4 regions of the Streptomyces sp. NPDC047841 genome follow, and region 4 is predicted to be linked to each of the others. Evidence: riboswitches for the same ligand, from Rfam matches in the RefSeq annotation. Region 4 holds a riboswitch; each other region holds the start of a gene.

Region 1 (7,426 bases), on a different contig from region 4:
CTGGCCGGGACGGTCGCGTGGCCGGGGTCCTGGGCGATCGCCCGGCGGCACTGGCGCTACGGCGCCGGCGAGCTGCGCCGGTCGGTGTCCAAGGGGGCGTTCCTGGAGGCGGTGCGAAGACTGCTGCCCGGGGCCGAGGCGGGGGATCTGGTGCGGGCCCCGGCCGGGGTGCGGGCGCAGGCGGTGCTGCGGGACGGGACACTGGTGGACGACTTCCTGATCCGGGAGGGGCCGCGGGCGGTGCACGTACTGAACGCGCCCTCGCCCGCGGCCACGGCCTCGCTGCCGATCGGGCGGGAGATCGGGCGCCGGGCGCTGGCGATGCTCGGCTCGCTGTAGCGGCCGGTCGGCACCCGTAAAATCGGTCGTACTGTGTCTGACTCCCTGAACCCCCCCGCCCCGCCCCCGGCCCCCCACGACCCCGGTGTCCCCGTCCGGCACACCCGGGCCAAGGGCGAGCCGCGCTTTCCCGACGGGCCCAAGGCCGATCCGGCCGGGTCCCACTTCGAGCGGCGGATCCGCAGCTTCCAGCCGCGGCGGAGCCGGGTGACGGCCGGGCAGGCCGACGCGTTGCAGCGGCTGTGGCCCAAGTGGGGGCTGGACATCGACGGGCAGCGGGTGATCGACCTCGCCGAGCTGTTCGGCAACGACCGTCCCGTGGTCCTGGAGATCGGGTTCGGGATGGGCGAGGCCACCGCGCGGATGGCCGCCGGCGACCCGGACACCAACATCCTGGCCGTCGACGTGCACACCCCCGGCCAGGGCAACCTGCTGGGTCTGGCCGACCGCAACGGCCTGTCCAACGTCCGGGTGGGCAACGGCGACGCGATCATCCTGCTCCGGGAGATGCTCCGCCCGGACGCGCTGGACGGGCTGCGGGTCTACTTCCCCGACCCCTGGCCCAAGAAGCGGCACCACAAGCGGCGGCTCATCCAGCCCGAGTTCCTGACGCTCGCCGCGTCCCGGATGAGGCCGGGCGCGCTCCTGCACTCCGCGACCGACTGGGAGCCGTACGCCGAGCAGATGCTGGACGTGCTCACCGCCCACCCCGGCTTCGAGAACACCCAGCCGGACGGCGGTTTCGCGCCGCGCCCGGAGTTCCGGCCGCTGACCCGTTTCGAGGGACAGGGACTGGACAAGGGTCATGTGGTGAACGACCTGCTGTTCCGGCGCGTCCCGCACAGCACCGCTGAGCTGGGCCGATAATCCGCTCCAGCCCCTCGTCCCGCCACCGTTAGGGTCGATGCCGTGGCCACCAGTCCTCCGTTTCCGACGTACCCCCCGCGCCCCGGCGACGGTGTGCTGCGCCACCCGCACTGGTGGCAGCGCCGGTGGGTGCGGTACGGGGCACTGAGTTCCCTGCTGGCCCTGTCCGGCCTGGTCATCCTCGCGCTCGTACGGCGGCAGACGGGCACGGAGGGCTTCCTCGTCGGCCTCGGACTGGCCGTACTGCCCGTGCCCTGGCTGATGGCCGCCTTCCGGTGGCTGGACCGGGTGGAGCCGGGCCCCTGGCGGAATCTGGTCTTCTCCTTCGCCTGGGGGGCCTGCGCGGCGGCGCTGATAGCCATCGTGGCCAACAGCTTCGCGACCAAGTGGATCGCCACCTCGACCGCGGACCCGGCCAGTGCCGACACGCTGGGCGCCACCGTGATAGCGCCGATCGTGGAGGAGTCCGCGAAGGCCGCCGCCGTCCTGCTGGTGTTCCTCTTCCGCCGGCGTGACTTCACCGGGATCGTGGACGGGGTGGTGATAGCGGGCGTCACCGCCACCGGGTTCGCGTTCACCGAGAACATCCTCTACCTCGGTACGGCCTTCGGGACCGACCAGCTCACCGGCGACCGCGGCATCGCCTCCGTCACCGCCGCCACCTTCTTCGTGCGCATCGTGATGTCCCCGTTCGCGCACCCCCTGTTCACCGTCCTCACCGGCATCGGCTTCGGCGTCGCCGCGCTGTCCGCCGAGCGGCAGCACGTGCGGCGGGTGCTGCTGCCGGTGGTGGGGCTGCTGCTCGCGATGAGCATGCACGCCTTCTGGAACGGCTCCTCCACCTTCGGCGAGTACGGCTTCTTCGCCGTCTACGGCGCCTTCATGGTGCCCGTGTTCGCGGTGGTGACCTGGCTGGCGGTCTGGACCCGGCAGCGGGAGCTGCGGACCGTGCGGGCGGAGCTGCCCACGTACGTGCTGGCCGGGTGGCTGGGCCCGGCCGAGCCGTTCGCGCTCGGGTCGATGCGGGCGCGCCGGATGGCCCGGGACTACGCCCGGCACCACCACGGGCGCCAGGCCGCGCGGGAGGTGGCCCGGTACGAGGCGTACGCGACCTCGCTGGCGTTCCTGCGGCACCGGGGGCGCGGGGGCAAGGCCGGCCCCGACTTCGTCGTCCGGGAGCGTGAGCTGCTGGACGAGCTGTGGAAGCGCAGGGACGTGGCCCGGCCCGCGCTGGAGTACGCGAGCAGGGCGTCGGTTCCCGCGCCGGTGTTCTGGGGGCCGGCGCCGTACGGGTATCCGGCGGTGCCGTACCCCGCGTACAACCCGTACCGGACGTAGTCCCGGGGGCTGACGGGGTTTCTTCGGCACCGCCGGGCCGCGCGGTGCCGGGATGATCCAGAGGAAAGACCGCAGCTAGGCGGACGCCTCCGTCAGCCGGGTCACCTCGGCCTCCGTCAGCTCCAGCTCCGCGACCCCCAGCAGCGCCGGGAGCTGTTCCACCGTCCTCGCCGAGGCGATCGGGGCCGTGACCGTGGGCTGGGCGGCGAGCCAGGCCAGGGCCACCGTGGCGACGGGGGCCCCGTGGGCCGCGGCGATCTCGTCCAGGGCCGCGAGGACCTTCTGGCCGCGCTCGGACTCCGCGTGCTTCCGGGCTCCTTCGGCGCGGGCGCTGTCGACGGTCGTACCGGGCCGGTACTTGCCGGTGAGAAAGCCCGAGGCGAGGGAGAAGTACGGGACGGCGGACAGGCCCTCGCGGGCGACGAGGTCCTGCAGCGGGCCCTCGTAGGTGTCCCGGGAGACCAGGTTGTAGTGCGGCTGGACGGCGACGTAGCGGGCGAGGCCCTCGCGGTCGGAGAAGTCCAGGGAGGCCCGCAGCCGCTCGGGGCTGATGTTGGACGCGGCGATGTGCCGGACCTTCCCGGCCCTCACCAGCTCGTCCAGCGCGCCGATGATCTCCTCGACCGGCACCTCGGGCTTGTCGAAGTGGGTGTAGTAGAGGTCGATGTGGTCGGTGCCCAGCCGGCGCAGGGAGGCGTCGGCGGCGGCCTTGATGTTGGCCGCGGACAGGCCCTGGTACTCCGGGTGCTGGCTGACCTTGGTGGCGATGACGACTTCGGAGCGGTTGCCGCGGGCCTTGACCCACTTGCCGATGATCGTCTCCGACTCGCCGCCCTGGTTGCCCTCGATCCAGGCGGAGTAGGAGTCGGCGGTGTCGATGAAGTTGCCGCCCGCGGCGGTGTAGGCGTCGAGGACGGCGAAGGAGGCTTGTTCGTCGGCGGTCCAGCCGAAGACGTTGCCACCGAGGGAGAGCGGGAAGACCTCGAAATCGGAAGAGCCGAGTTTACGAAGCGATGTCATACGTCAAGGCAACACCGGCGGCGGGTGATCGCATCCCGCCGCCGGCACGGAGTCCCCGTCAAGATCTCGCAAAGGTCCCTGCGCGGGACGGGACCGTCAGGGGTTGAGGCCCTTGCCGCGCAGCCACGCCATCGGGTCGATGCCGGTGGGCTGGCCGTCGGGGTGGACCTCCATGTGGACGTGCGGCCCGGTGACGTTGCCGGTGGCGCCGACGCGGCCGATGACCTCGCCGGTGGTGACCTTCTGGCCGACGGAGACGCTGATCGAGGACTGGTGGCAGAACCACAGCTCGGTGCCGTCGTCCAGGGTGAGGATGGTGCGGTAGCCGTAGGAGCCGGCCCAGCCCGCCTCGGTGATCGTGCCGCTGTGCACGGCCTTGATCAGGGTGCCGGTGGGGGCGGCGAAGTCGAGACCAGTGTGGTAGCCGGAGGACCACATCCCGCCGGCCTGGCCGAAGGTCGAGGTGATCGTGTACGAGGAGGTGGGCAGCGTGTATTGCTCGGCCAGCTTCGCCAGCCGCTCCTCCTCCGCCTTCTTCGCGGCGGCGGCCTCCGCCTTCTCCTTGGCCGCGGCGGCCTGGGCGGCGGCCTCCTTCTCGGCCTGGGCGGCGGCGTCGGCGCTCTGCTTCTCGGCGGCGGCGACCGCGGCGGCGGTGGCCCTGCTCTGGGCCTGGCCCTGCTGCTGCTCGGCCTGGGCCATGATCCGGTTGCGCAGTGCCTCGCCCGCGTCGGCGCTGTCCTCGCCGGCGGCCGTGGTCACACCGACGGTGCTCAGCGTGGCCGTGGCGGCCTCGGCCGGGTGGGAGTCGGCCGAGTGGTCGTGGAAGAGGGAGCCGACCGAGGGCAGGTCCGGCAGGGAGAGGGAGACCGGCGGCTTGCCGGTGTTGGCGCTGGCCATGCCGCCCGCGCCGACCGCGGCCATGACGCCGACGCCCAGGACGGTGGAGCTGCGCGCGAAGCCGCCGCGCTGCTTGGCGACGCGATGCCGGCCGCGCACCGGGGCGACGGACTCCTCGGTGGGGTTCCACTCCTCCCAGGGGCCCTCCTCGGCGCGGTAGGCGCCGTACCCGAAGGTCTCGGGCTCGCGCTGAGCCGGTATGTACGGGGCTTCTGGGGCAGGCCGGTTGGACGCCACGCGGGCGTACTCCTTTCCTTCCTTTCGCCTACCGGGTTAGCTGACGGGTTCGGAGCAGGAAGGTCTCCTACGCGCGTATACCGGTCGTGGACTCGACGAGTTCACGACGGCATTCGCGTGATTCACCCCAGGGTGGTGGTTCCCCGGCTCCCTCGCGGGATTCGGCGCGTGCGCACGGAGCCGCCTCTTGTGACGGCTGTGACGACCGCGCTGCGTTATCGAACGTTAATAGACCCGACAGTCACTTTCCAAGCCGTTCGGCTTGATCATTCACGTCTTTACCGGCGGAGCTATCGGCCACTACTCCGCCAAAACGGGCGAGTTGACCGAGCGTCCGGCCCGTTCAGCAGTCACTTTCGGTTTTGATGGTGACTCAGATGTTATGCGCACGGCGGTCGCCCGGTCACCTTCGGTGACGGTCCGGGCCGCCGCACGGCGAGCAGCGCCATGTCGTCGGCCATGCCGCCCCCGGAGTACCGGCGCGCCTCCTCGGCGAGCCGGCCGACCAGCGCGGCCGGGCCGGCGAAGGCGCGCCCGGCGAGCCGCCGTTCGGGGTCGTAGAACCGGCCGTGGGCGTCCCGGGCCTCGGACAGGCCGTCGGTGTGGAACAGCAGGGTCGCGCCGCTCGGGAAGGCGGTCTCGGTGGCCCTGTCCGGCCACATGCCGAGGTCGCCCATGCCGAGCGGCAGCGCGGGCTCGGCGGGCGCCAGGGTGCGCAGGGTGCCGTCGGCGTGCAGCAGCAGCGGCGGCGGATGGCCGCGGTTGACGATCCGTACGAGGCCGTCGCCGTGCGGGAGTTCGGCGAGGACCGCGGTGGTGAACCCCTCGAAGGCGTCGATCCCGTCGCGCCGGGTGCCCTCGCGGGCCAGCGCCCGCTCCAGCCGCCCGGCGACCGCCTCCAGCGTGGCCTCCTGCTCGGCCGCCTCCCGGAACGCGCCGATCACCACGGCCACCGCGGCGACCGCGCCCATGCCCTTGCCGCGCACGTCCCCGACGACCAGCCGGACGCCGTAGGGGCTGTCCTGCACGGCGTACAGGTCGCCGCCGATGAACGCGTCCTGCCGTGCCGCCTCGTAGCAGGCCGCGATCTCGTAGCCGCCGATCCGCTCGTCCGGTTCCGGCAGGACGGCCCGCTGGGCGGCCTCGGCGATCTCGCGGGCGGAGGCGAGCCGCCGGTCGCCCCGCCGGACCACCCGGTTGATGGCGACGGCCAGCAGGGCGACCGTCGCGACGGTGACCACGTCGGTGAGGGTGCCCACGGCGGGATGGGCCCCGGCGTGGGTGTGCACGGCGTAGGCGGCGGCGAGGGAGAGGAGACCGGTCAGGACGGTGGTGCGCAGCGAGGACAGGGGCGCGGCGACCAGCGGGGCCGCGGTGAAGAACGGGACGGCGGTGAAGTCGTCCGGGGCGAGCAGGCCGTACAGGACACCGCAGACGACGAGCAGGGCGGGCAGGGCGCGGGCCAGGGCGCGGGGGCTCGGGCGGCGGCGGGCGCGCGCCGGCACCGGTTCGTCACCGAGCCCCGGGTCGGGCACGGGGTCGCCGGGGAGCCGGCCGCCCGCCCTGGCGTACAGGCTGTCCTCCACCTTTCCAGGGCGCACCGCGTGTCTCCCGCTTGTCCGACGTACCTCCAGGTTTCCGGGCCCCGGGGCGGGCGGCGACCGGTGTGGGCCGAAAGGGGTGTGCGAGCGGTCCCGCGCATGGCGTACACTGGAGTCACAACGACGCGGGGTGGAGCAGCTCGGTAGCTCGCTGGGCTCATAACCCAGAGGTCGCAGGTTCAAATCCTGTCCCCGCTACTGAAGGCGCAGGGCCCGGAATCCCCAGGATTCCGGGCCCTGAGTCGTTCTCGGCCCACTGCGGCGCCCCGCGGGGGCGCGGGGAGCCGCGCGACCGGCCGCGACGCACCCGCGCCCGCCCGCCAGGCACCCCGGCGGGCGGGCGGGCGCTCACAGCAGATGGGCGTTCGGTGCCTTGGCCAGCTCCTCCAGCTCGGGCAGCACGACGACCCGCGCGCCCCGGGAGGCCAGGACCCCGCTTCCGTCGGCCGCCGCCACGAACGTGTCCGGCTCACGCCAGGCGGTGACCACCCTGCGCACCCCCGCCCGGAGGATCAGCTCGGCGCAGGGTGCCGGCCGGGACGCACGCCGGGCACAGGGCTCCAGGCTGCTGTACACGGTGGCACCGGCCAGCCGCGGGTCGTCCGCGCCGATCTTCGCGAGCGCCGCCTCCTCCGCGTGGACGACGGGATCGGCGCCCTCCCGCGAATGGCCGCGGGCCAGCTCCGTGCCGTCGGCGGCCACGACCACCGCACCGACGCTGAACGCCGTCTCCGACGGCGGACACAGCGCCGCCAGTTCACAGGCGGTCCGCAGCCAGTGGCGGTCGGCGGCGGTGGCGACCGGCCCGGTGCCGGGGGCCGTCGGCACGTACCGCACGAGCACGACGTCCCCTATCCGGCGGGTGTCGAGCAGGCGCAGCCGTCCGGGCTGGTAGGCCCCCGGCCCGAACAGGCGGGGCGCCGCGGGATCGCCGACGAACAGCGGGGCGAGGACCAGCTGGAGTTCGTCGGCGAGGCCCTGGTGCAGCAGCTGGGTGTGGACCGTGCCGCCGCCCTCCACCATCAGGCGGCCGACGCCGCGCACGTCGTGGAGGTGCTCCAGCAGGGCCCGCCAGTCCAGGTCGGGACCGAGCGGGACGACGTCGGCGCTGCGCCCGAGGCGGCGGG
Region 2 (7,426 bases), on a different contig from region 4:
TGGTGAGGTGCCCGCAGCGCCGGGAGGCCGTGTCGTCCGCGGCCAGCTCGACCAGGCGGTGCGTCTGGTCGCAGAAGTGGGCGAACAGCGGCACGCGCGGGAAGCCCGTGGCGAGGGCGGTGGACAGGTGCAGCAGCCAGTCGTGGTGGGCGCGGGCGTGTCCGCGCTCGTGGGTGAGGACGGCGTCCAGCTGAAGGTCGGTGAGGCGGTGCAACGCACCTGTGGTGACGACGAGTTGGGGCCGGTGCCCCGGCATCCACCAGGCGTCCGGGTACTCGTCCTCCAGCACCAGCATCGGCCCGCGCGCCGCCGGCAGCCCGGCCGGCAGCTCGGGTGCGCGCTCGCGCAGGTGCGCCCGGGCCTGGCCGCGGCTGCGGCGGGCCTCGACGAGTTCGCGGGCCAGCATCGCGGTCGTCCAGGCGGCCCCGCAGGCCAGCAGCACGGTGAGCGCGGCGGCCCACACCGGCGCGGTGGACAGGTCGTAGGCCGCGGTGACGGCGGGCGGCGCGGGCGCGAACACGCGGTCGCGGACGGTGTGGAAGACGGCCGCCGCGCCCAGGACGAGCGCGGTGAGGCAGCACAGCAGGACGGTGGCGACGAGGCACTGCCACACCCACAGCGCGACCACGGGTTCCCGCTCGGGCCAGGCGGCATGGGTCAGCGCGCGCGGCGCCGGTACGGCGGCCGTCAGGGCGACGACGCTCAGCAGGAGCAGGCAGACAGTCATGCCGGGGCTCCGGTTCCTGGTCGGAGAGTGGGCGGGTGACGGTGGTGCCGGGCACGCGTCACGCGACGGCGGCTCGCGCGTGATGCGTGTCCCCGTCAGTATGACGAAGACGGGCGGCCGGAGTCAGGTGCCGACACCGATCCGCCGTCGACCGGCCCGGGTCCACGCCCCCCGGCCGCCCCGGAAGCGACCCGGCCCGCCCGGCGCGTTACCCGGCCCGCCCGGCACCCCTGCGCAGGGTCAGGCCGGCACCACGCGCCCGCTGACCTCGCCGAGCCCCACCCGGCTGCCGTCCGGGCCCGGGGCCCATGCCGACAGGGTGACCACGTCGCCGTCCTCCAGGAAGGCCCGCTTGCCGTCGGGGAGTTCGAGGGGGTCGCGGCCGTTCCAGGTCAGTTCCAGCAGGGAGCCGCGCTGGCGTTCGGTGGGGCCGCTCACCGTCCCGGAGCCGTACAGGTCGCCGGTGCGCAGCGAGGCGCCGTTCACGGTCATGTGGGCGAGTTGCTGGGCGGCGGTCCAGTACATGGTGGAGAAGGGCGGTTCGGAGACCACGTGGCCGTTGACGGCGACCGAGATGCGCAGGTCGTAACCGCCGGGCTCGGTGCCGGGCGCCGAGTCGTCCAGGTAGGGCAGCAGCGGGTGCGTACGCTCGGGAGGCGCCACGCGCGCGTGCTCCAGCGCCTCCAGCGGTGTGATCCACGCCGACACCGAGGTCGCGAAGGACTTGCCGAGGAACGGGCCGAGGGGGACGTACTCCCAGGCCTGGATGTCGCGCGCGGACCAGTCGTTCAGCAGGCACAGCCCGAAGACGTGCTCCCGGAAGTCGCCGAGCGCGACCGGGGCGCCGAGCCGCGACGGCACGCCCACGACGAAGCCGACCTCGGCCTCGATGTCCAGCCGGATCGAGGGGCCGAAGACGGGCGCGGGGTCGGCCGGGCCCTTGCGCTGCCCGCACGGGCGTACGACGTCCGTGCCGGAGACGACGACGGTGCCGGAGCGGCCGTGGTAACCGATCGGCAGGTGCTTCCAGTTGGGGGTGAGGGAGTCCTCGGCGTCGGGGCGGAAGATCCGGCCGACGTTGCGGGCGTGGTTCTCCGAGGCGTAGAAGTCGACGTAGTCCGCGACCTCGAAGGGCAGGTGCAGGCTCACCTCGGACAGGGGGTGGAACAGCGGCTCGACGGTCGCGCGGTGCGCCGGGTCGGTGACCCAGGACGCGACGGAGCGCCGTACGTCCGACCAGGTGGCGCGGCCGGCGGCCAGCAGCGGGTTGAGGGTGGGCCGGGCGAGCAGCGGCTGGTGGGGCGAGCCGAGCGCGGCGGCCGCGGCGCCCGCGTCGAGGACGTGGTTCCCGAGCCGGACGCCGATCCTCCGCTCCGTGCTGCCGGAGGGCGAGAACACGCCGTAGGGGAGGTTGTGCGGACCGAAGGGGTCGCCCTCGGGGACGTCGAAGGGGGGCATGGGGTGCTGCCTCACTCTCATCCGGGCCATGCATGGCACTGCGTTCCATGTGGTCGGGCCACACGTTACGGCCGAGGCGCGTGTCTTGGGCAGTGCCTCACCCGGGGCTCGGCAGGTCTGGGCCGAGCGGTGCCCATCGCGCCAACAGCGGTGAGCGGTTGGGCGGGAGCGGCACGTAAGTGCGGGGAACGACAGATGAGTCGGCGGGGCGTGCTGTCCGTATTCTCTGATCATGGCACCCACCCCGGCATATGCACTGATCGCCACCGACCTGGACGGGACGCTGCTGCGCGGCGACGACACCGTCTCGGACCGGTCCCTCGCCGCGCTCGCGCGGGTGGCGCGGGCCGGTGCCCGCCACCTGGTGGTGACGGGCCGCCCGGCCCCGCGGGTGCGGTCGCTGCTCGCGGACCTCGGCGGTGCCGGGCTCGCGGTGTGCGGACAGGGGGCCCAGGTCTACGACGCCGCGACCGACCGTCTGCTGTGGTCCGTCCGGCTGGACCGGGAGCTGGCCGAGACGGCGCTCGGCAAGATCGAGGCGGAGGTGGGGGAGGTCTACGCGGCGGTCGACCAGGACGGCGTGGACGGGCTCACGCTCATCGAGCCCGGCTACCGGATGCCCCACCCGACACTGCCCGCGGTGCGGGTCGGCCGGCGGGACGACCTGTGGTGCGCGCCCATCAGCAAGGTGCTGCTGCGGCACGCCACCCTGTCCGACGACGAGCTGGCGGCCGTGGCCCGCGCGGCGGTGGGCTCGCTCGCGACGGTCACGATGTCGGGGCCGGGCACGGTGGAGCTCCAGCCGTGCGGGGTGACGAAGGCGACCGGGCTGGCGCTGGCCGCGGAACGGCTCGGGATCGCCGCCGAACGGGCCCTCGCGTTCGGCGACATGCCCAACGACATCCCGATGTTCGACTGGGCCGGGCGCGGTGTCGCCATGGCCGGCGCGCACCCGGAACTGAAGGCGGTGGCCGACGAGGTCACCTCGTCGAACGAGGACGACGGCGTCGCCGTCGTCCTCGAACGACTCTTCCCGACCGGCTGACCGGCTGACCGGGACACCGGCAGCGCCCGGTCAGGCGGCCGGCCGGTGCCCGGTCAGGCCGCCGGTGCCCGTCAGTACGCGCCGAACACGTTGTCGATGGACCCGTACCGCGCGGCCGCGTAGTTGCAGGCGGCGGTGATGTTGGCGACCGGGTCGTAGATGTCGAAGGACGTCCCGGCCACGTGGTACGCGTTGAACGTGGGGTCGATGACCTGGAGCAGGCCCTTGGACGGGATGCCCTTGGCGGCGTTGGAGTCCCAGAGGTTGATGGCCTTCGGGTTGCCCGAGGACTCGCGGATGATGTTGCGGTGGATGCCGTTGTACGTGCCCGGGATGTGCTTCTCGGCCATGATCGCCAGTGACTCGCGGATCCAGCCGTCGAGGTTGTTCGGGTAGCCGGCCGGGGTGGTGGCCGGCGTGGTGGTGGTGCGGGGGGCCGCGGAGGCGTCGGCCGCGCCGATGAGCGGCAGGGCGAGGACGGCGGCACCGGTGCCGACGGCGGTGAGCGCGCGGACCAGGCGGCTGTTCCGGGTACGGCGGGGCTGGGCGACAGCAGACATGGGGGCGTTCCTCTCCGGCGCCTGCGAGGTGAGCTGTCGGGTTCGGGCGGGGAGATGCCCGGCCGTGCCCCTGACGGAGGCATGGCTTCACCCCTAGCCGTCCCGGCGCGGCGTGTGCCGTTCCGGACCGGCGGCTTACCTGGGTCCCCCGCTCCTGCCGTACGAATGAGTTCGTCGATGGGTATGCGGGCGGCGGCAGGATTCGGCGTCCGCCCGACGGCCCGGAACGTATGCGAGAGCACATGTCGGGAACAAGGGCCGGATTCATACAACGTGCGATTTGACCTTGATCGATGCCGTATGAGGTGCTTGATCCTTTGCGGTTGCCAATCCTCAACTCGCCGACACGGCAAGGGGTTGCGAGAACCGGGCCGGGCGGCCGGGCCGGCCGGGCGCGTGACCCAACTCACGAAATGGCAAACAGTTTTAAATCGGATATGAGGGATTAGGGGGATTTGCACCGGAAGTCGGGGTGGTGGCGGAACCTGGCATATGGGGGGCGTCGTTGCCGAGGCGAGGGCACAGTGTCCGGATTACTCTTATATGGATAAAAATCCGCTCACACTGTGTGATCAAAACCATGCCGGTCATGATCCGGTATCGCCCAGGCTGGACCGGTGGGCGCTATCGGTGATCGAAACAGGACCGGATACGCTGACTTGAGTGATGGCAGCGACCTATCGACAAACCGTGTAACCGCCAGCAGACACCAGCAGACAGGAGACCCCTCGTGACCGTCGTCGGGCCGTTCGGGCTGAGCGTGCGGGACCAGGCTCTGGAAGCCGATGTCCAGGCCGGATTGGCGGCTGTCGAGGAAGGCTTGCTCGAAGCCACCAAGAGCGAGGTCCCGTTCATCACGGAGGCAGCGCAGCACCTGGTGCGGGCGGGCGGGAAGCGGTTCCGGCCACTGCTCGTGATGCTCGCGGCCCAGTTCGGCGACCCCTACGCCCCGGGCGTGGTGCCCTCGGCCGTGGTCGTGGAGCTGACCCACCTGGCCACGCTGTACCACGACGACGTCATGGACGAGGCGGCCGTACGGCGTGGCGTGGACAGCGCCAACACCCGCTGGGGCAACTCCGTCGCGGTCCTCACCGGCGACTTCCTCTTCGCCCGCGCGTCCCAGATCCTCGCCGACCTCGGTCCCGAGGCGGTCCGGGTGCAGGCCCTCGCCTTCGAACGGCTCGTCACCGGCCAGATCCTGGAGACCGCGGGTCCCTCGGACGGCCGAGACCCGGTCGAGCACTATCTGGACGTGCTCGCCGGCAAGACGGGCTCCCTGGTGGCGGTGTCGTGCCGGTTCGGCGCGATGATGTCCGGCGCGGACGAGACGGTCGTCGACGTCCTCACCCAGTACGGGGAACGCCTCGGCGTCGCCTTCCAGCTCGCGGACGACGTCCTGGACATCGCCTCCGACTCCCACGAGTCCGGCAAGACCCCGGGCACCGACCTGCGGGAGGGCATCCCGACCCTGCCGGTGCTCCGGCTGCGCGAGCGGGCCGCCCGGCTGGGCCTGGCCGAGGACGTCGCGCTGTGCGCGCTGCTGGACTCCGACCTCAGCGACGACGCCCGGCACGCCGAGGCGCTGGCCGCGCTGCGCGCGCACCCCGCGCTGGAGCAGGCCCGCCGGGACACCGTGCGGTACGCGGAGGAGGCGCGGGCCGCGCTCGCCCCGCTGCGCGAGTGCGATGCCAAGGCGGCGCTGATCGAGCTGTGCGACGCGGTCGTGCACCGCGCCGGCTGACCGGGCCGGTCACCCGTACGGGCCCCGGCGTCCGGCGCGACCCCTACGGGTCGGGCGGAGGAACCACCGCCGGATGTCATACCGCAGGTGTAGACGGAGTTGGCTCCGTGGTCTGACGCTTGTGCACAGCCGATTTGGTCAGATGGACATCACGGAAATCACCACTCCTCACCGTTTCGGGTGAGAATGGCGGCTCAGGGTGGACCAGCGGACCAGGGTGAGGACAGCCGCCGCCGACGACGGAGGTAAGGCACACATGGCACCGTACGAATCCGACGACGCAGTGGGCGCCGCGCGGGACGAGCACCCGCGCTCGGGCCGGCGCAAGGCCGCCCGGTACGCCGTGCCGGTCGCGGTGGTGGGGGTGGCGGCGGCCACGATCGGGCTGGTCCCGGCGCTCGCCGACTCCGGTGACCCCGACCTGCCGAGGATCAGCGCCCAGCAGCTCATCGAGAAGATCGCCAAGTCGGACGTGCAGCAGCTGTCCGGCACGGTGAAGGTCAGCACCGACCTCGGCCTGCCCGATTTGGGCGGCCTCCAGAACGGCCTGATGTCCGGCTCGGGCCGGGGCGGCTCCGGCGACGGCTCCTCCGCCGACCCGAAGGCCAAGCTCACCGAGCTGGTCTCCGGCACGCACACCCTGCGCGTCGCCGCCGACGGCCCCGACCGGCAGAAGCTGTCGCTGCTGGAGAGCGGCGCCGAGTACAGCCTCATCCACGACGGCAAGGACGTCTGGGGCTACGACAGCAAGAGCAACGAGGTCTACCACGCCACCGGGGCCGCCTCCGGCAAGGACCGCGGCACCGAGCCGCCGGCCACGCCCAAGGACTTCGCCGACCAGGCCCTGAAGTCGGTGGACGACACCACGTCCGTCACCGTCGACGGCACCGCCCACGTCGCCGGGCGCGACGCCTACAAGCTGCTGATCCGGCCCAGGCAGTCCGGCACCACGGTCGGTGCGATCAGCATCGCCGTGGACGCGAAGACCGGGATGCCGCTGAAGTTCACGCTGACCCCGAGGAGCGGCGGCGCCGCCGTGCTCGACGCGGGCTTCACCCAGGTCTCCTTCGCCCGGCCCGCCGCCTCCACGTTCGACTTCACGCCGCCCAAGGGCGCGAAGGTCACCGAGGGGAAGGACGCCGGCGGCGCCCGGGAGCACGCTCCGGAGCACGGTGAGGGCTTCGCCGGGGGCCTGGAGGGCAAGGACGGGCTGAAGGTGCTGGGCAAGGGCTGGACGTCCGTCGCCACCTTCGACACCGGCGCCAAGGGCGGCGTGCCGACCGGCTCCCAGGGCGGTGAACTCGGCGGCTTCCTCGGCTCGCTGGGCGACCCGGTCTCCGGGAAGTTCGGCAAGGGCACGGTCTTCTCCACCCGCCTGGTCAACGCCCTGATCACCGACGACGGCAAGGTCTACGCCGGCACGGTGACCAAGGAGGCCCTGGTGAAGGCGGCCGACGCCGGGAAGTGACCTTCCCGGCACACCGCACCCGATGAGACGAACCGGACGAACCGAGGGGAGCCGATGGACGAACCGTCCGCCACGCAGCCGGAGCCGGGCGACCCGACGGCGAGTGTGATCGCCACGCGCGGCCTCACCAAGCGCTACCGCGGCGGACAGCTCGCCGTGGACGGTCTGGACCTGACCGTCCCGGCGGGCAGCGTCTTCGGCTTCCTCGGCCCGAACGGCTCCGGCAAGACCACCACGATCCGCATGCTGATGGGCCTGATCGAACCGACGGCGGGCACCGCCCGGGTGCTCGGCCGGCCCATGCCGCGGGCGGCCCGTACGGTCCTCCCGCAGGTCGGCGCCCTCATCGAGGGCCCCGCCCTGTACGGCTTCCTCTCCGGCCGGGACAACCTGCTGCGCTACGACGCCGCCGACCCGACCGCCGACC
Region 3 (7,426 bases), on a different contig from region 4:
ACCAGGTAGTCGAAGGGCAGCTCGTACGCCTCGCCCACCAGCGGGGCGATCGTGGCGACCTTGCGGTCCTGGTCGATGGTGGTGACCCGACCGGTGAGGACCTCCGCCTTCGGCAGCACGCGTCGCAGCGGGACGACGACGTGCCGAGGGGAGATGCTGCCGGCGGCGGCTTCGGGGAGGAAGGGCTGGTAGGTCATGTACGACCGGGGGTCGACGACCGTGACGGTCGCCTCGCCGTAGCGCATCTTCTTGAGGATGCGCCGAGCTGCGTACAGGCCTACGTACCCACCGCCTACTACGAGGATCCTGGGACGCTCCGTGGTGCTCATGGCATCGAGTATCCACCCGCCCCAGGGGGGTCGCTCGTGCGCCCCTTCACAAGGTCTGACGGGGCCTGTGTTAAACTCCGCGGCTCGCATGACGCGGACCACGGGGACACGAGGGAACCGAGGGGCGCTTCGCCCCGTTGTCAAGGCCGCGTGAGCTGCCTCTCCGGCTCCGCGAGGTGACCGTGAGGGCACCGTGACACCCTTGGAACACCCCCCTCCAGACCCCTCCCGCGCCCTTCATCTGAACATGTTCAAACAGCCCCGGGACCCCCGAAAGGGCCAATGGGCCCCCTTCCGGGGCCCGACCGGAGGGAATTCCTTGTGAAGAACTTCACGAAGGTTTCCGCCGGGGTGTGACCAGGGGCCCCTCCAGGGGGCCCCGGGTACCGCTCAAACGTTATCCAACCTGCTCAGGAGGTGGCTACCGCTCGGTAACAAAAGAGAGCCACGCCACGCGTCACGCCAGGGACCAGGCGATGCCGTCGAGGATGTCGTGCTCGCTCACCACGACCTCCTCGGCGCCGATCCGCTCCATCAGCGCGAGCAGGACGAGGGCGCCCGCGCCGATGACGTCGACCCGGCCCGGGTGCAGGGACGGGATCGCGGCGCGCTCGGCGTGCGTGGAGCGCAGCAGCCGTTCGGTGATCTCGCGCACCCGGTCCCGGGAGACCCGGGAGTGGTGGATGCGCGCGGAGTCGTACGCGGGCAGCTCCTGGGCGATGGCGGACACCGTGGTGACGGACCCGGCCAGGCCCACCAGGGTGTGCGCCTCGCGCAGCGGGACCGACTGCTCGGCGAGGTCCAGGGCGGCCTCGATGTCGGCCCGTATGGCGGCGATCTCGTCCTCGGTGGGCGGGTCGCTCACCTCGCCGCCGTGCACCAGGTGCCGCTCGGTCATCCGCACGCAGCCGACGTCCACCGAGCGGGCGGCGCGCACGTGGTCGTCGCCGACGACGAACTCGGTGGAGCCGCCGCCGATGTCCACGACCAGGTAGGGCCGGGCGAGGCCGGCACAGCCGGTGAGCTCCTTCGTGGCACCCGTGAAGGAGAACTCGGCCTCCTGGTCACCGGTGATGACCTCCGGTTCGACCCCGAGGATGTCCAGCACCCCGCGCACGAACTCCTCGCGGTTCTCGGCGTCGCGGGAGGCGGAGGTCGCGACGAAGCGCAGGCGCTCGGCGCCGTGCTCCTTGATGACCTCCGCGTACTCACGGCAGGCGGCGAACGTGCGCTCCAGCGCCTCGGGCGCGAGCCGGCCGGTGCGGTCGACGCCCTGGCCGAGCCGCACGATCGTCATCCGGCGGTCCAGGTCGGTCAGTTCGCCCGTCGCCGGGTCGGCGTCCGCGACCAGCAGACGGATGGAGTTGGTACCGCAGTCGATGGCGGCGACACGGGTCACTGGCCGTCCTCCTCGATGGGCCGGACGGCGAAGTACCCCGAGCCGTCCTCCGTGTTCTCCGTCTGCCGGCCCTCGCCGGCCGGCACGCCGGGCAGCGTCACGCAGGCCCCCTTGCGCCACCACTCCGGCAGCATCGCCAGGGCCTCGTCGCCGAGCGGGTTCACGCCCGGGCCGGCGGCCAGCGAGTGGGCGACGAGCACGTGCAGGCACTTCACCCGGTCCGGCATGCCGCCCGCGCTCGGGAAGCCCTGGAGGACCTCGATCTCGTCCCGGCGGCGGACGTAGTCCTCGTGCGCGGCGCGGTACGCGGCGGCCAGCTCGGGGTCGCGGCCCAGCCGCTCGGTCATCTCCTTCATCACGCCGTTCGCCTCCAGCGTGCCGATGGCGGAGGACGCCTTCGGGCACGTCAGGTAGTACAGCGTCGGGAAGGGCGTGCCGTCGGGCAGGCGCGGCGCCGTCTCCACGACGTCCGGCTGACCGCACGGGCAGCGGTGCGCGATGGCCCTGAGGCCGCGCGGCGGGCGGCCCAGCTGCTGCTTGAAGGCCTCTACGTCCGCGTCGGTGGGCTCGGTGCGCGGAGTGGGCGGCGGAGGGGTTTCCATGACTGCTTTCAGGGTGGGTTGGTGTCGGTTGCCGGACCGGGCGAGCCGGTCACTGGTCGGAGGCGTCGGCCTTGTCGACGCCTTCCCAGACGTTCGTGTACCAGGGCCGGCGGGCGGCCCCGAGGTCCGCGCGGGACTGCCTGGCGGCGCCCGGGTCGACCACCACGTACCCGGTCTCGCCGGGCATCACGTAGTGCAGCCGGCGGCGGATCTGCTGCTCGGCGTAGGCGTCGTCCTGCCAGCGCGCCTTCAGGTCGCGCAGCTGCTCGACGCGTTCACGGGCCTGCTGCCGCTGCCGCTCCAGGTCGGCGATCTGCTCGCGCTGGGAGACGTACTGCCGCATCGGGTAGGCGAGGGCGACGATCATCGTGCACAGCACGAGCGCGAGCAGGGCCGCGCGGCCGGTGAGCCGGGAGCGGCGGGCCTGCCGCTTGGTCTGGGAACGGTAGACCCGGGCCGCGGTCTGCTCGCCGAGCAGCCGCAGCCTGGTCGCGGTGGAGAAACGGTCCCGGTCCCTCACGGCCATCTGGCTCTCCGCCTCCCCTTTCACACGCGCGTACGTCCCCGGACACGGTACGGGACCGAGCACGGGGACGTACGTACGACTGGCTGAGCCCTACGCCAGGATGGGTCAGCCCTTGGAGATCCCGCCGCGGAAACGCGGGAACGCGCTGCGGCCCGCGTACACCGCCGCGTCGTCGAGGATCTCCTCGATGCGCAGCAGCTGGTTGTACTTGGCGACGCGCTCGGAGCGGGCCGGGGCGCCGGTCTTGATCTGGCCGCAGTTGGTGGCGACGGCCAGGTCGGCGATGGTGACGTCCTCGGTCTCGCCGGAGCGGTGCGACATCATGCACTTGAAGCCGTTGCGCTGGGCCAGCTCGACGGCGTCCAGGGTCTCGGTCAGCGAGCCGATCTGGTTGACCTTGACCAGCAGGGCGTTGGCGGCGCCCTCCTCGATGCCGCGGGCGAGGCGCTCGGGGTTGGTGACGAACAGGTCGTCGCCGACCAGCTGGACCTTGTCGCCGAGCTTGTCGGTGATGACCTTCCAGCCGGCCCAGTCGTCCTCGAACAGCGGGTCCTCGATGGAGACGAGCGGGTAGGCCGCCACGAGCTCCTCGTAGTACTCCGTCATCTCGGCGGCGGAGCGCTCCTTGCCCTCGAAGAGGTACTTGCCGTCCTTGTAGAACTCGGAGGCGGCCACGTCGAGCGCGAGGGCGATCTGCTGGCCGGCGATGTAGCCGGCCTCCTTGATGGCCTCCAGGATGAGGTCGAGGGCCTCACGGTTGGAGCCGAGGTTCGGGGCGAAGCCGCCCTCGTCGCCGAGGCCGGTGGACAGGCCCTTGCTCTTCAGGACCTTCTTCAGGGTGTGGTAGACCTCGGTGCCCCAGCGCAGGGCCTCGGAGAAGGACTCCGCGCCGATCGGGGCGATCATGAACTCCTGGATGTCCACGTTGGAGTCGGCGTGCGAGCCGCCGTTCAGGATGTTCATCATCGGCACCGGCAGCAGGTGCGCGTTCGGGCCGCCCAGGTAGCGGAAGAGGGGGAGGTCGCTGGCCTCGGAGGCGGCGTGCGCGACGGCGAGCGAGACGCCGAGGATGGCGTTGGCGCCGAGGGAGCCCTTGTTGTCGGTGGCGTCCAGGTCGAACATGGCCTGGTCGATCAGGCGCTGCTCGGTGGCGTCGTAGCCGACCAGCTCGGGGCCGATCTGCTCGATCACGGCGAGGACGGCCTTCTCGACGCCCTTGCCCTGGTAGCGGTTCGGGTCGCCGTCGCGGAGCTCGATGGCCTCGAAGGCGCCGGTCGAGGCGCCGGACGGGACGGCGGCACGACCCGTGCTGCCGTCGTCGAGGCCGACCTCGACCTCGACCGTGGGGTTGCCTCGGGAGTCCAGGATTTCCCGGGCTACGACGACGTCGATGGACGGCACGAGCATCTCCTTCTTGGATGTGACGCTGGAAGTGCGGGGCGGTGTGCCTTACGGCTGTGCCTTGCGACTAGAGCCTAACCGTCCCGGGGGCGTCGGCCACCGACCGACCGTCCCGTGGACACGCCGACGGTACCTTTTGTTTCTCGCCGAAACAAAGGGTTCCGGGCCGGTGGACGCAAAAAGCCCCGCCCTGGTGCGTACGGGGGAACACGCACCGGGCGGGGAGCCCGTGGGGACGGGGGTACGGCCCGCTGGGGGCCTTCAGCGGGCCCGCGCGCGGGCGCGGGCCGCCGGGCGGGTCTTACTTCAGGTGCAGCTGCTGACCGGGGTAGATCAGGTTGGCGTCCTCGACGATGTCCTTGTTCAGCTCGAACAGCTTCTGCCAGCCGCCCTGCACGTGGCGCTTGCCGGCGATGGAGCTGAGGGTGTCACCGGTGACGACCTTGTACTCGCCGTCGCCCTTCTTGACCTTCTTGCCGGTCGGGGTGGTGACGGTCTTGCCCTGGCCCTTGCTCGCGCTCGCGGCCGGACGCTCGGCGGAGCGGGAGGCGGCCTGCTCGCCGGTGGAGCGGGTGGCGGTGGAGCTGCCCGAGCCCGTGGAGCTGCCCGAGCCGGTGGAGGTGCTGGAGCCGGTGGAGGTGCTGGAGCCGTTGGAGGTGCTCGGGGTGGAGGTGCTCGGCGCGGAGCCGTTGTACGGAGTGCCGGACAGGCCCGTGCCGCAGACCGGCCAGGCGCCCTTGCCCTGAGCGGCGAGGACCTTCTCGGCGACGGATATCTGCTGCGCCTTGCTCGCCTTGTCGGCGGTGCCGGCGTACTGCGTGCCGCCGTACGCGGCCCAGGTGGAGGCGGAGAACTGCAGACCGCCGTAGTAGCCGTTGCCGGTGTTGATGGACCAGTTGCCACCGGACTCGCACTGGGCGACCGTGTCCCACTGGGAGGCGGTGGCGGCGGAGGCGTTGCCGGCCGCCATCAGCGGAGCGGCGACGGCGGCACCGGTGACACCGGCGAGCGCGACGGCGCGGACGGCCTTGGACGGACGACGGTGCTTGCCCTTGCTGGAAAACAGCATGGATCGATCCCCTCACCGACGCCTGCGAGGTGAGCTGTCGGGTTCGGGCCGGTTGAGTTGCCCGGCCGCACTCCGCTCACGCGGGTGCGGCTTCACCCCGAGCCGGTTCCGGCATCAACTGCCGGGCCCGGCACCTACCTTGGGTCCCCCGCTCCTGCCTACGGCGCTTGACGCGACGACTGTTCCCGGGCAACCGCTGGCAGGATTCGGCGTTGCGGCTGCCGGGGCTCGTGGTGACGAGCGATCACGACCGTAGACACGCGATCCGCGGAATATCAAAGACGATCAGGGCTTCTGAGACTCATCCCACACTTTCGCCAAACCGGACATTAGGGCGCTAAGCGGGACGCCAACTCCCCCTACTTCGCGCCCGTTTCGCCCCCGACTTCCAGGGTCTGACCGGCACTGATGTGATTCGGGTCGGTCCCGATGGCCTTCTTGTTGCCGGCGTACAGCGCGCGCCATCCGCCGTCGACGTCAAGGGAGTCGGCGATGGAGGCCAGCGTGTCGCCCTGACGGACCGTGTACGTGTCCGTGTCATGGGAGGCGTGCCGGCCGGAAGACGCGGCGTTCTGACCGTTTGTCACGCTTTCGCCCCCGCTGCCCTCGTCCGCGCTCGGGCCCCGGTGGCGTCCGCCGCCGAGGGACCCGGTGTCGACCAGGCTCCAGGAACCGGCGGCCTGCTGCGGGTCGTTCCCGACCCCGGTGTCCGGGGTGGCGGTGGGCACGCTGCCGGTTCCCTGCGGGCTTCCGGCGTCCGGAGTGGTGGACTTGTCGGACTTGGGGGTGTCGGTACCTGTCGAACCGGTGGCCGTACCGGCGCCCTTGTCCGGCTTGGCGCTCGGAGTGGTGGTGGCCTCGCCCGAGGAGGACCCGGCCCCGGAGCCGGAGTTGGCGTCGGAGTCCGCGTCCGCGGAGGGCGACGAATCCGGCAGACCGGACGAGCCGGAGCTGCCGGAGGAACCGGATGTACCGGAGTTGCCCCCCGATCCGGACGTTTTACCCGAACCGCCCGTACTGCCCGAACCGCCCGCGCTGCCCGAACCGCCTGAACCGCCGACGCCCGTGTCGACGTGCGTCGAACCCGAGCCCTCGGTGAGACCGGACAGCAGGGCGCAGGTGGCCCAGGGCGTGGTGCCCTTGTCGGCGAGGATCTTCTCGGCGACGGCGATCTGCTGGTTGCGGCTCGCCTGGTCGGGGCTGGCCGCGTACTGGCCGCCGCCGTAGGCGTTCCAGTCCTCCTGCGAGATCTGCAGGCCGCCGTAGTACCCGTTGCCGGTGTCCGCGCTCCACGAGCCGCCGCTCTCGCACTCGGCCACCTTGTCCCACGTGGTGCCGTCGGCCGCGTTGGCGCTCGCCGCGCCGAGCAGCGGGATGGCGATGGCGGAGCCGGTCACTCCGGCCGCGACGAGGAGAGCCGGGGCCTGGCGGGGGCGACGGTGTCGGCCGTTCCCGGAGAGCATGCAGAAGCCTTTCGAGCGACAGCAGGACCGGCGCGGCGGACGGAGCCGGTCGCCGCGCTGATGGGTGAACGTATCGGCAGACGATCACTTGTCACAAGTTCATGCCGCACAGATCACGTGAAGATCACAGAGGTGAACGTCTGTCATGTTCCCTTGCAGAAGCCTGTGCGGGGTCCTGCCGTACCAGGTCGGACGGTGTGTCCGGCAGGCGCGCGCTGTTCAGGCGCCGCCGGGTGTGAACTCCACCGGCAGGGTGCGCAGGCCGCGCATGATGAGTCCGCCGCGCCAGCGCAGTTCGGCCGGGTCCGCGGCCAGCCGCAGATCGGGCAGCCGGGTGAGCAGGGTGGCGAGCGCGGTCTGGCCCTCCAGCCGGGCGAGCGGCGCGCCGAGGCAGTAGTGGATGCCGTGGCCGTAGCCGAGGTGCTGGTTGTCGCGGCGGGCGAGGTCCAGCACGTCCGGGTCGGCGAACCGCTCCGGGTCCCGGTCGGCGGCGGCGAGGACCACGAGCACCGGGTCGCCCGGCGCGATCCGCTGTCCGCCGATGGTGAGCGGCTCGGTGGCGAACCGCCAGGTGGCCAGCTCCACCGGGCCGTCGTAGCGCAGCAGTTCCTCCACGCCGGTCGCCAGCAGGTCCGTC
Region 4 (7,426 bases):
CGTGATGAACACCAGGTCCTCCTCGCCGGTGCGCAGCTCCACCGCGCCGACGATCCGGTCGCCCTCCTTCAGTGTGATGACCTCCAACTCGTCCTTGTTGGACGGGTAGTCGGGCACCACGCGCTTGACGACGCCCTGCTCGGTGCCGAGCGCCAGACCCGGGGACGACTCGTCCAGCGTGGTCAGGCAGACCACCGTCTCGTCGTCCTCCAGGGAGACGAACTCCGCCAGCGGGGCACCTCCGGAGAGGTTCGGCGCGGTCGTCGGCTCGGGCAGCTGCGGCAGGTCGACCACGTTGATCCGCAGCAGCCGGCCCGCCGAGGTCACCGCGCCGATCACCCCGCGCGCGGTCGCCGGCACCGCCGAGACGATCACGTCGTGCTTGACGCGCTTGGCGCCCGCCGCCGCGGGGAACGGCTCATCGGTCGCCGTACGGGCCAGCAGCCCCGTCGAGGACAGCAGCACCCGGCACGGGTCGTCGGCCACCTGGAGCGGGACGGTGGCCGCCGGGGCACCCGCGGACTCCAGCAGGACCGTGCGCCGGTCGGTGCCGAACTTCTTCGAGACAGAGGCCAGTTCGGCCGAGACCAGCTTGCGCAGCTCGGCGTCCGACTCCAGGATCCGGGTCAGCTCCTCGATCTCCGCGGTGAGCTTGTCCTTCTCCGCCTCCAGCTCGATCCGGTCGTACTTGGTGAGCCGGCGCAGCGGCGTGTCGAGGATGTACTGCGTCTGCACCTCGCTCAGCGAGAAGCGCTCGATCAGACGCTCCTTGGCCTGCGCGGAGTTCTCGCTGGACCGGATGATCCGGATGACCTCGTCGATGTCGACCAGAGCGGTCAGCAGGCCCTCGACCAGGTGCAGCCGGTCGCGCTTCTTGCCGCGGCGGAACTCGCTGCGGCGCCGGACCACGTCGAAGCGGTGGTCCAGATAGACCTCCAGCAGCTCCTTCAGGCCCAGGGTGAGCGGCTGGCCGTCGACCAGGGCGACGTTGTTGATGCCGAAGGACTCCTCCATCGGGGTCAGCTTGTACAGCTGCTCCAGGATCGCCTCGGGCACGAAGCCGTTCTTGATCTCGATGACCAGGCGCAGGCCGTGCTCGCGGTCGGTGAGGTCCTTGACGTCGGCGATGCCCTGGACCTTCTTCGCGTTGACCAGGTCCTTGATCTTCGCGATGACCTTCTCGGGGCCGACCGTGAACGGCAGCTCGGTGACCACCAGGCCCTTGCGGCGGGCGGTGACCGGCTCGACCGAGACCGTCGCGCGCATCTTGAAGGTGCCACGGCCGGTCGCGTACGCGTCCCGGATGCCGTCCAGGCCGACGATCCGGCCGCCGGTGGGCAGGTCCGGGCCCGGGACGTGCTTCATCAGCGCGTCCAGGTCCGCGTTGGGGTTGCGGATCAGGTGGCGGGCGGCGGCGATCACCTCGCGCAGGTTGTGCGGCGGCATGTTCGTCGCCATGCCGACCGCGATGCCCGAGGAGCCGTTGACCAGCAGGTTCGGGAAGGCGGCGGGCAGCGCCACCGGCTCCTGCTCCTGGCCGTCGTAGTTCGGCGCGAAGTCGACCGTGTCCTCGTCGATCGACTCGGTCATCAGGCTCGTCGCCTCGGCCATCCGGCACTCGGTGTACCGCATGGCGGCCGGCGGGTCGTCGTTGCCCAGCGAGCCGAAGTTGCCGTGGCCGTCGACCAGCGGCACGCGCATGGAGAACGGCTGCGCCATGCGCACCAGGGCGTCGTAGATCGACGCGTCGCCGTGCGGGTGCAGCTTGCCCATGACCTCGCCGACGACACGGGCGCACTTCACGTAGCCGCGCTCGGGGCGCAGGCCCATCTCGTTCATCTGGTACACGATCCGGCGGTGCACCGGCTTCAGGCCGTCACGGGCGTCCGGCAGGGCGCGCGAGTAGATGACCGAGTACGCGTACTCCAGGTAGGAGCCACGCATCTCGTCCACGACGTCGATGTCGAGGATCCTCTCCTCGAACGAATCGTCGGGCGGCGGGGTCTTCGTGCTGCGGCGGGCCATCGCTGCCGGCTCCTTGCTGAAAGGATGGACGGAACTGACGCCGACCATTGTGGACCGAGGCAGTGACAACCCGTGCCACGACCCGGTTCAGCGGGCTGCGCCGGGAGCCGGGACCGGGTCCCGGGCGGGTCCCGGGATCCGCTGTGGGCGTACGCCCCGCGGGAACTTCGCCGAGGCCCCGCACGCTTTGCATACAGTGGCAGGAACGGCAGGAAAACCGCGGTTTCCATCAACCGCCTCCGCTCGCGAAGGGACGTACATGCCCATGGGTCACACGACCACAGCCGAGGCAGGCTCCGGGGGCCTGACAGCGACCGAGCACCGCCTGGCCAACGGTCTGCGCGTGGTGCTCTCCGAGGACCACCTGACCCCGGTGGCGGCGGTCTGCCTCTGGTACGACGTCGGCTCCCGCCACGAAGTCAAGGGGCGTACCGGCCTGGCTCACCTTTTCGAGCACCTGATGTTCCAGGGCTCGGCGCAGGTCAAGGGCAACGGCCACTTCGAGCTGGTGCAGGGCGCCGGCGGCTCGCTGAACGGCACCACCAGCTTCGAGCGGACCAACTACTTCGAGACCATGCCGGCCCACCAGCTGGAGCTGGCGCTCTGGCTGGAGGCCGACCGCATGGGCTCGCTGCTGGCCGCCCTGGACGACGAGTCCATGGAGAACCAGCGGGACGTCGTCAAGAACGAGCGCCGCCAGCGCTACGACAACGTCCCGTACGGCACCGCCTTCGAGAAGTTGACCGCGCTCTCCTACCCGGAGGGCCACCCGTACCACCACACGCCGATCGGCTCGATGGCGGACCTGGACGCGGCCACCCTGGAGGACGCCCGCCGGTTCTTCCGCACCTACTACGCGCCGAACAACGCGGTGCTCTCCGTGGTCGGCGATATCGACCCCCAGCAGACCCTCGCCTGGATCGAGAAGTACTTCGGCTCGATCCCGTCCCACGACGGCAAGCCCGCCCCCCGCGACGGCTCCCTGCCGGACGTCATCGGCGAGCAGAAGCGCGAGGTCGTGGTGGAGGAGGTCCCGGCGCGCGCCCTGATGGCCGCCTACCGGCTCCCGCACGACGGCACGCGCGCGTGCGACGCGGTCGACGTCGCCCTGACCATCCTGGGCGGCGGCGAGTCCTCCCGCCTGTACAACCGGCTGGTGCGCCGGGACCGCACGGCCGTCGCGGCCGGCTTCGGCCTGCTGCGCCTGGCCGGTGCCCCCTCCATGGGCTGGCTGGACGTGAAGACCTCCGGTGACGTCGAGGTGCCGGTCATCGAGACCGCCATCGACGAGGAGCTGGCCCGTTTCGCCGCGGAGGGCCCCACGCCCGAGGAGATGGAGCGCGCCCAGGCCCAGCTGGAGCGCGAGTGGCTGGACCGGCTCGGGACGGTCGCCGGCCGCGCCGACGAACTGTGCCGGTACGCGGTCCTGTTCGGCGACCCGCAGCTGGCCCTGACCGCCGTCCAGCGCGTCCTGGAGGTGACCCCGCAGGAGGTCCAGGAGGTCGCCGAGGCCCGCCTGCGGCCCGACAACCGCGCGGTCCTCGTCTACGAGCCGAAGTCCCCGCAGGACGCCCCGGACGCCGGGGTCCCCGAGGACCCGGAGCAGGAAGCGACCGTAGAGGCGGGCCGCGACGAGACCGAGAACGAGGAGACGGCCAAGTGACCGAGCTCGCCACCATGGACTTCCACCCCCAGCCGCGGCCCGGCGAGGCCAAGCCGTGGGCGTTCCCGGCGCCCGAGCGCGGCACGCTGGACAACGGCCTGACCGTGCTGCGCTGCCACCGCCCGGGCCAGCAGGTCGTCGCCGTCGAGGTGCTGCTGGACGCGCCCCTGGACGCCGAGCCGGCCGGCCTGGACGGCGTCGCCACGATCATGGCGCGGGCCTTCTCCGAGGGCACCGACAAGCACTCCGCCGAGGAGTTCGCCGCCGAGCTGGAGCGTGCGGGCGCCACCCTCGACGCGCACGCCGACCACCCCGGCGTCCGGCTGAGCCTGGAGGTGCCGGCCTCCCGCCTGGCCAAGGGCCTCGGCCTGCTCGCCGACGCCCTGCGCGCGCCCGCCTTCGCCGCGAGCGAGGTCGAGCGGCTGGTCCGCAACCGCCTGGACGAGATCCCGCACGAGCTGGCCAACCCCTCCCGCCGGGCCGCCAAGGAACTCTCCAAGGAGCTGTTCCCGGCGACCTCGCGCATGTCCCGTCCGCGCCAGGGCACCGAGGAGACGGTCGAGAAGATCGACGAGGCGGCCGTACGCGCCTTCTACGACCGCCATGTGCGCCCCGCCACGGCCACCGTGGTCGTCGTCGGCGACCTGACCGGCGCCGACCTGGACGCGCTGCTCGACGACACCCTGGGCGCGTGGACCGGTACCCCGGGCGAGCCCCGGCCGGTGCCGCCGGTGACGGCCGACGACACCGGGCGCGTGATCATCGTGGACCGGCCCGGCGCGGTCCAGACCCAGCTGCTCATCGGCCGGATCGGGCCCGACCGGCACGACCGGGTGTGGCCCGCCCAGGTGCTCGGCACGTACTGCCTCGGCGGCACCCTCACCTCCCGCCTGGACCGCGTCCTGCGCGAGGAGAAGGGCTACACCTACGGCGTGCGCGCCTTCGGGCAGGTCATGCGGTCCGCGCCGGACGGCACGGGCGCGGCGATGCTCGCCATCAGCGGCTCCGTGGACACCCCCAACACCGGCCCGGCGCTGGACGACCTGTGGAAGGTGCTGCGCACGGTCGCGGCGGACGGCCTGACCGACGCCGAGCGGGACGTCGCCGTGCAGAACCTGGTCGGTGTGGCGCCGCTGAAGTACGAGACCGCGGCGGCCGTCGCGAGCACGCTGGCCGACCAGGTCGAGCAGCACCTGCCCGACGACTTCCAGGCGACGCTGTACCAGCAGTTGGCGGCCACGGGCACGGTGGAGGCCACCGCGGCCGTCGTGAACGCCTTCCCGGTGGACCGCCTGGTGACCGTCCTCGTCGGTGACGCGTCGCAGATCAAGGCGCCGGTGGAGGCGCTGGGCATCGGTGAAGTGACCGTGGTGGCGGCCGAGTAGACGGCACCGCGGCGGCCGGACGACGGCACGCGCGCGTGGGGCCCTGGTGACCTACGGGTCGTCAGGGCCCCACGTTGTTCCACTCCCTTGCTCAGATGCCCGTTTTGGGGCGGAGGTTGCCTGTCTGCCCTGTGGGATGCGCTACAAAAGGCGGGATGCGTTTGAGGACTGACAGCGTGCTTGCGTAGCTTCGTCCGGGCTGTTCGTCAGGCAGTGCGCCGCACCCGCGGCACCGGACAGTCATCGCCGAGTCCCCGTACGGCGCGAGCCAGGGGAGCCGGGGACCCACCGTCCCTGGGGTGAATCGGGCGTCCGCGCGTGTGCGAGGGGGCCCGTAGGAGACCTTCCTGCTCCGAACCCGTCAGCTAACCCGGTAGGCGAGAGGGAAGGAAAGGACCAGCCACTTCATGGCGTTCATGTGCGCCACCGGGAAGCACCGCAAGCCCGGCCGGGTCAAGCGGACCACCGCCCAGGCGGCCGGCGTCGCGGCCCTCACCACCACCGGTGTGATCGGCACCCTCGCCGCCTCCCCGGCGCTCGCCGCAGGGAACACCGCGGAACAGACCGGCCTCACCCCGGTCGTCGCCGTGTCCGAGGGCGTCGCCGACGAGATCGACGCGCAGGCCGCCGCGCAGCAGCAGGCCGCCGAGCAGAAGGCGGCCGAGGAGGCCGCGGTGAAGGCGGCGGCCGAGCGGGCGCAGAAGATCCGCGCCGAGAAGGTCCGGGCCGCCCGTGAGGCCGAGCGCAAGCGGCTGAACACCTTCGTCGCCCCGATCGCGCACTCCTACGTCTCCACCGCCTACCAGGCGAGCAGCTCCCTGTGGAGCTCCGGAGCGCACACCGGGATCGACTTCCACGCGGCCGGCGGCACGGCCGTCCACGCGGTGGGCTCCGGCACGGTCGTCTCCGCGGGCTGGGGCGGCGCGTACGGCAACCAGGTCGTGATCCGCATGGCCGACGGCATGTACACCCAGTACGGCCACCTGTCGTCCATCGGCGTCGTGGTGGGCCAGAAGGTCGTCCCGGGCCAGCAGATCGGCCTGTCCGGGGCCACGGGCCACGTCACCGGCCCGCACCTGCACTTCGAGGCGCGCACGACCCCCGAGTACGGCTCGGACGTGGACCCCGTCGCCTACCTCCGCAAGCACGGCGTGAACGTCTGACACCGACCGCACGGCTGTCCGAGGCCCCGGCTCACCGAGCCGGGGCTTTCGCTGTTTTTCCCGGTGTCCGCCGGACCGCTGTCCAAAAAATAGCCATGAATTAGGGTCCGCCGTCGGAAATTCCGGCTCATTGGAATAGAGTCGCGGAACACACGTCCATCGTCGACGTTTCACCGGGATGAAGGCGGAGGTCGGTCATGCGTATTCCGGCGCACTCGGTGTGCACGGCCATCCGGGACGACATCGTCGCGGGGGTCCACGAGCGCGGCAGCCGCCTCACCGAGGAAGTCCTGGCCCGCCGCTACGGCGTCTCGCGCGTCCCCGTGCGCGAGGCCCTGCGCACCCTGGAGGCCGAGGGCTTCGTGGTGACGCGCCGGCACGCGGGCGCGTGCGTGGCCGAGCCGACCGAGCAGGAGGCCGCCGACCTGCTGGAGATGCGGACGCTGCTGGAGCCGCTGGGCGCCGCCCGGGCAGCCCAGCGGCGCACGGAGGCCCATCTGAAGGTGCTGCGCGGTCTGGTCCGGCTGGGCCAGGAGCGGGCCCGCAGGGGCGGCAACGAGGACCTGCGCTCGCTGGGCGGCTGGTTCCACGAGACGCTCGCCCAGGCCTCCGGCAGCGCCTCGCTGACCTCGGTGCTCACCCAGCTGCGGCACAAGATCGCGTGGATGTACACGGTGGAGGCGCCGGTCAGCCCGGTCGAGTCCTGGACGGAGCACGCTGCCATCGTGGACGCGGTGGCCCGCGGCGACGCCGAGCGCGCGCGGGCGCTCACGACGCTGCACGCCGAGCGCGCGACGGGCGCGCACCGGCTGCGGTTCTCTTTCGCCGTGGAGCGCGTGAGGACTTCGCAACCTGCCGTAAACATGTCGGGCCCGCGGCATTAACAAGCGCACCGTATACAAAGGAGAGCTATTTTTGGGCCGGGTAATTCCTGCTGCCCGAATTCGTCGTGCGAGAAATTCCCGGAAGGCGCCGGCCGGCGCGGCGGGGGGTAAACCGACGGCGCATCGGGTCGCGTGCGTCCGCATACGGCGAAGCCGCGCCGCCCCGGAAGGCGAACGCGGCTCCGGCGTTCTGTGCGGTGCCCGCTCAGACGGTCTCGGGCAGCTCTTCCAGGCCCTCGGAGACCAGCTTGGCCAGACGGTCCAGGGCGGCGTCGGCGCCCTCGGCGTCGGAGGCGAGGACGATCT

What was found. A riboswitch is a leader RNA that binds a small molecule or an ion and turns the genes downstream of it on or off. The one in region 4 is predicted to bind cyclic di-AMP.
Positions count from the first base shown of each region.
Region 1: another riboswitch for cyclic di-AMP. It lies ahead of AB0947_RS25290 (M23 family metallopeptidase); the one in region 4 lies ahead of AB0947_RS02015 (M23 family metallopeptidase).
Region 2: another riboswitch for cyclic di-AMP. It lies ahead of AB0947_RS02930 (transglycosylase SLT domain-containing protein); the one in region 4 lies ahead of AB0947_RS02015 (M23 family metallopeptidase).
Region 3: another riboswitch for cyclic di-AMP. It lies ahead of AB0947_RS09155 (transglycosylase family protein); the one in region 4 lies ahead of AB0947_RS02015 (M23 family metallopeptidase).

Region 1 is NZ_JBEYRP010000015.1:18,004-25,429, forward strand. It holds gene lhgO (L-2-hydroxyglutarate oxidase) at 1-339, shown strand, start outside; gene trmB (tRNA (guanosine(46)-N7)-methyltransferase TrmB) at 373-1,206, shown strand; gene AB0947_RS25280 (PrsW family intramembrane metalloprotease) at 1,249-2,544, shown strand; gene AB0947_RS25285 (aldo/keto reductase) at 2,620-3,564, opposite strand; gene AB0947_RS25290 (M23 family metallopeptidase) at 3,661-4,698, opposite strand; cyclic di-AMP (ydaO/yuaA leader) riboswitch at 4,710-4,875, opposite strand; gene AB0947_RS25295 (PP2C family protein-serine/threonine phosphatase) at 5,079-6,299, opposite strand; tRNA gene AB0947_RS25300 (tRNA-Met) at 6,424-6,497, shown strand; gene AB0947_RS25305 (dihydrofolate reductase family protein) at 6,648-7,426, opposite strand, start outside.
Region 2 is NZ_JBEYRP010000002.1:82,491-89,916, forward strand. It holds gene AB0947_RS02915 (M56 family metallopeptidase) at 1-727, opposite strand, end outside; gene fahA (fumarylacetoacetase) at 968-2,185, opposite strand; gene AB0947_RS02925 (HAD family hydrolase) at 2,418-3,230, shown strand; gene AB0947_RS02930 (transglycosylase SLT domain-containing protein) at 3,302-3,790, opposite strand; cyclic di-AMP (ydaO/yuaA leader) riboswitch at 3,796-3,977, opposite strand; gene AB0947_RS02935 (polyprenyl synthetase family protein) at 4,521-5,531, shown strand; gene AB0947_RS02940 (DUF2092 domain-containing protein) at 5,788-6,999, shown strand; gene AB0947_RS02945 (ABC transporter ATP-binding protein) at 7,054-7,426, shown strand, end outside.
Region 3 is NZ_JBEYRP010000005.1:82,483-89,908, forward strand. It holds gene AB0947_RS09130 (NAD(P)/FAD-dependent oxidoreductase) at 1-329, opposite strand, end outside; gene AB0947_RS09135 (Ppx/GppA phosphatase family protein) at 787-1,728, opposite strand; gene AB0947_RS09140 (DUF501 domain-containing protein) at 1,725-2,330, opposite strand; gene AB0947_RS09145 (septum formation initiator family protein) at 2,380-2,856, opposite strand; gene eno (phosphopyruvate hydratase) at 2,962-4,263, opposite strand; gene AB0947_RS09155 (transglycosylase family protein) at 4,559-5,326, opposite strand; cyclic di-AMP (ydaO/yuaA leader) riboswitch at 5,331-5,502, opposite strand; gene AB0947_RS09160 (transglycosylase family protein) at 5,686-6,789, opposite strand; gene AB0947_RS09165 (cytochrome P450) at 7,009-7,426, opposite strand, start outside.
Region 4 is NZ_JBEYRP010000001.1:487,120-494,545, reverse strand. It holds gene AB0947_RS02030 (DNA topoisomerase IV subunit A) at 1-2,025, opposite strand, end outside; gene AB0947_RS02025 (pitrilysin family protein) at 2,285-3,688, shown strand; gene AB0947_RS02020 (pitrilysin family protein) at 3,685-5,073, shown strand; cyclic di-AMP (ydaO/yuaA leader) riboswitch at 5,308-5,468, shown strand; gene AB0947_RS02015 (M23 family metallopeptidase) at 5,481-6,236, shown strand; gene AB0947_RS02010 (GntR family transcriptional regulator) at 6,434-7,120, shown strand; gene AB0947_RS02005 (HPr family phosphocarrier protein) at 7,326-7,426, opposite strand, start outside.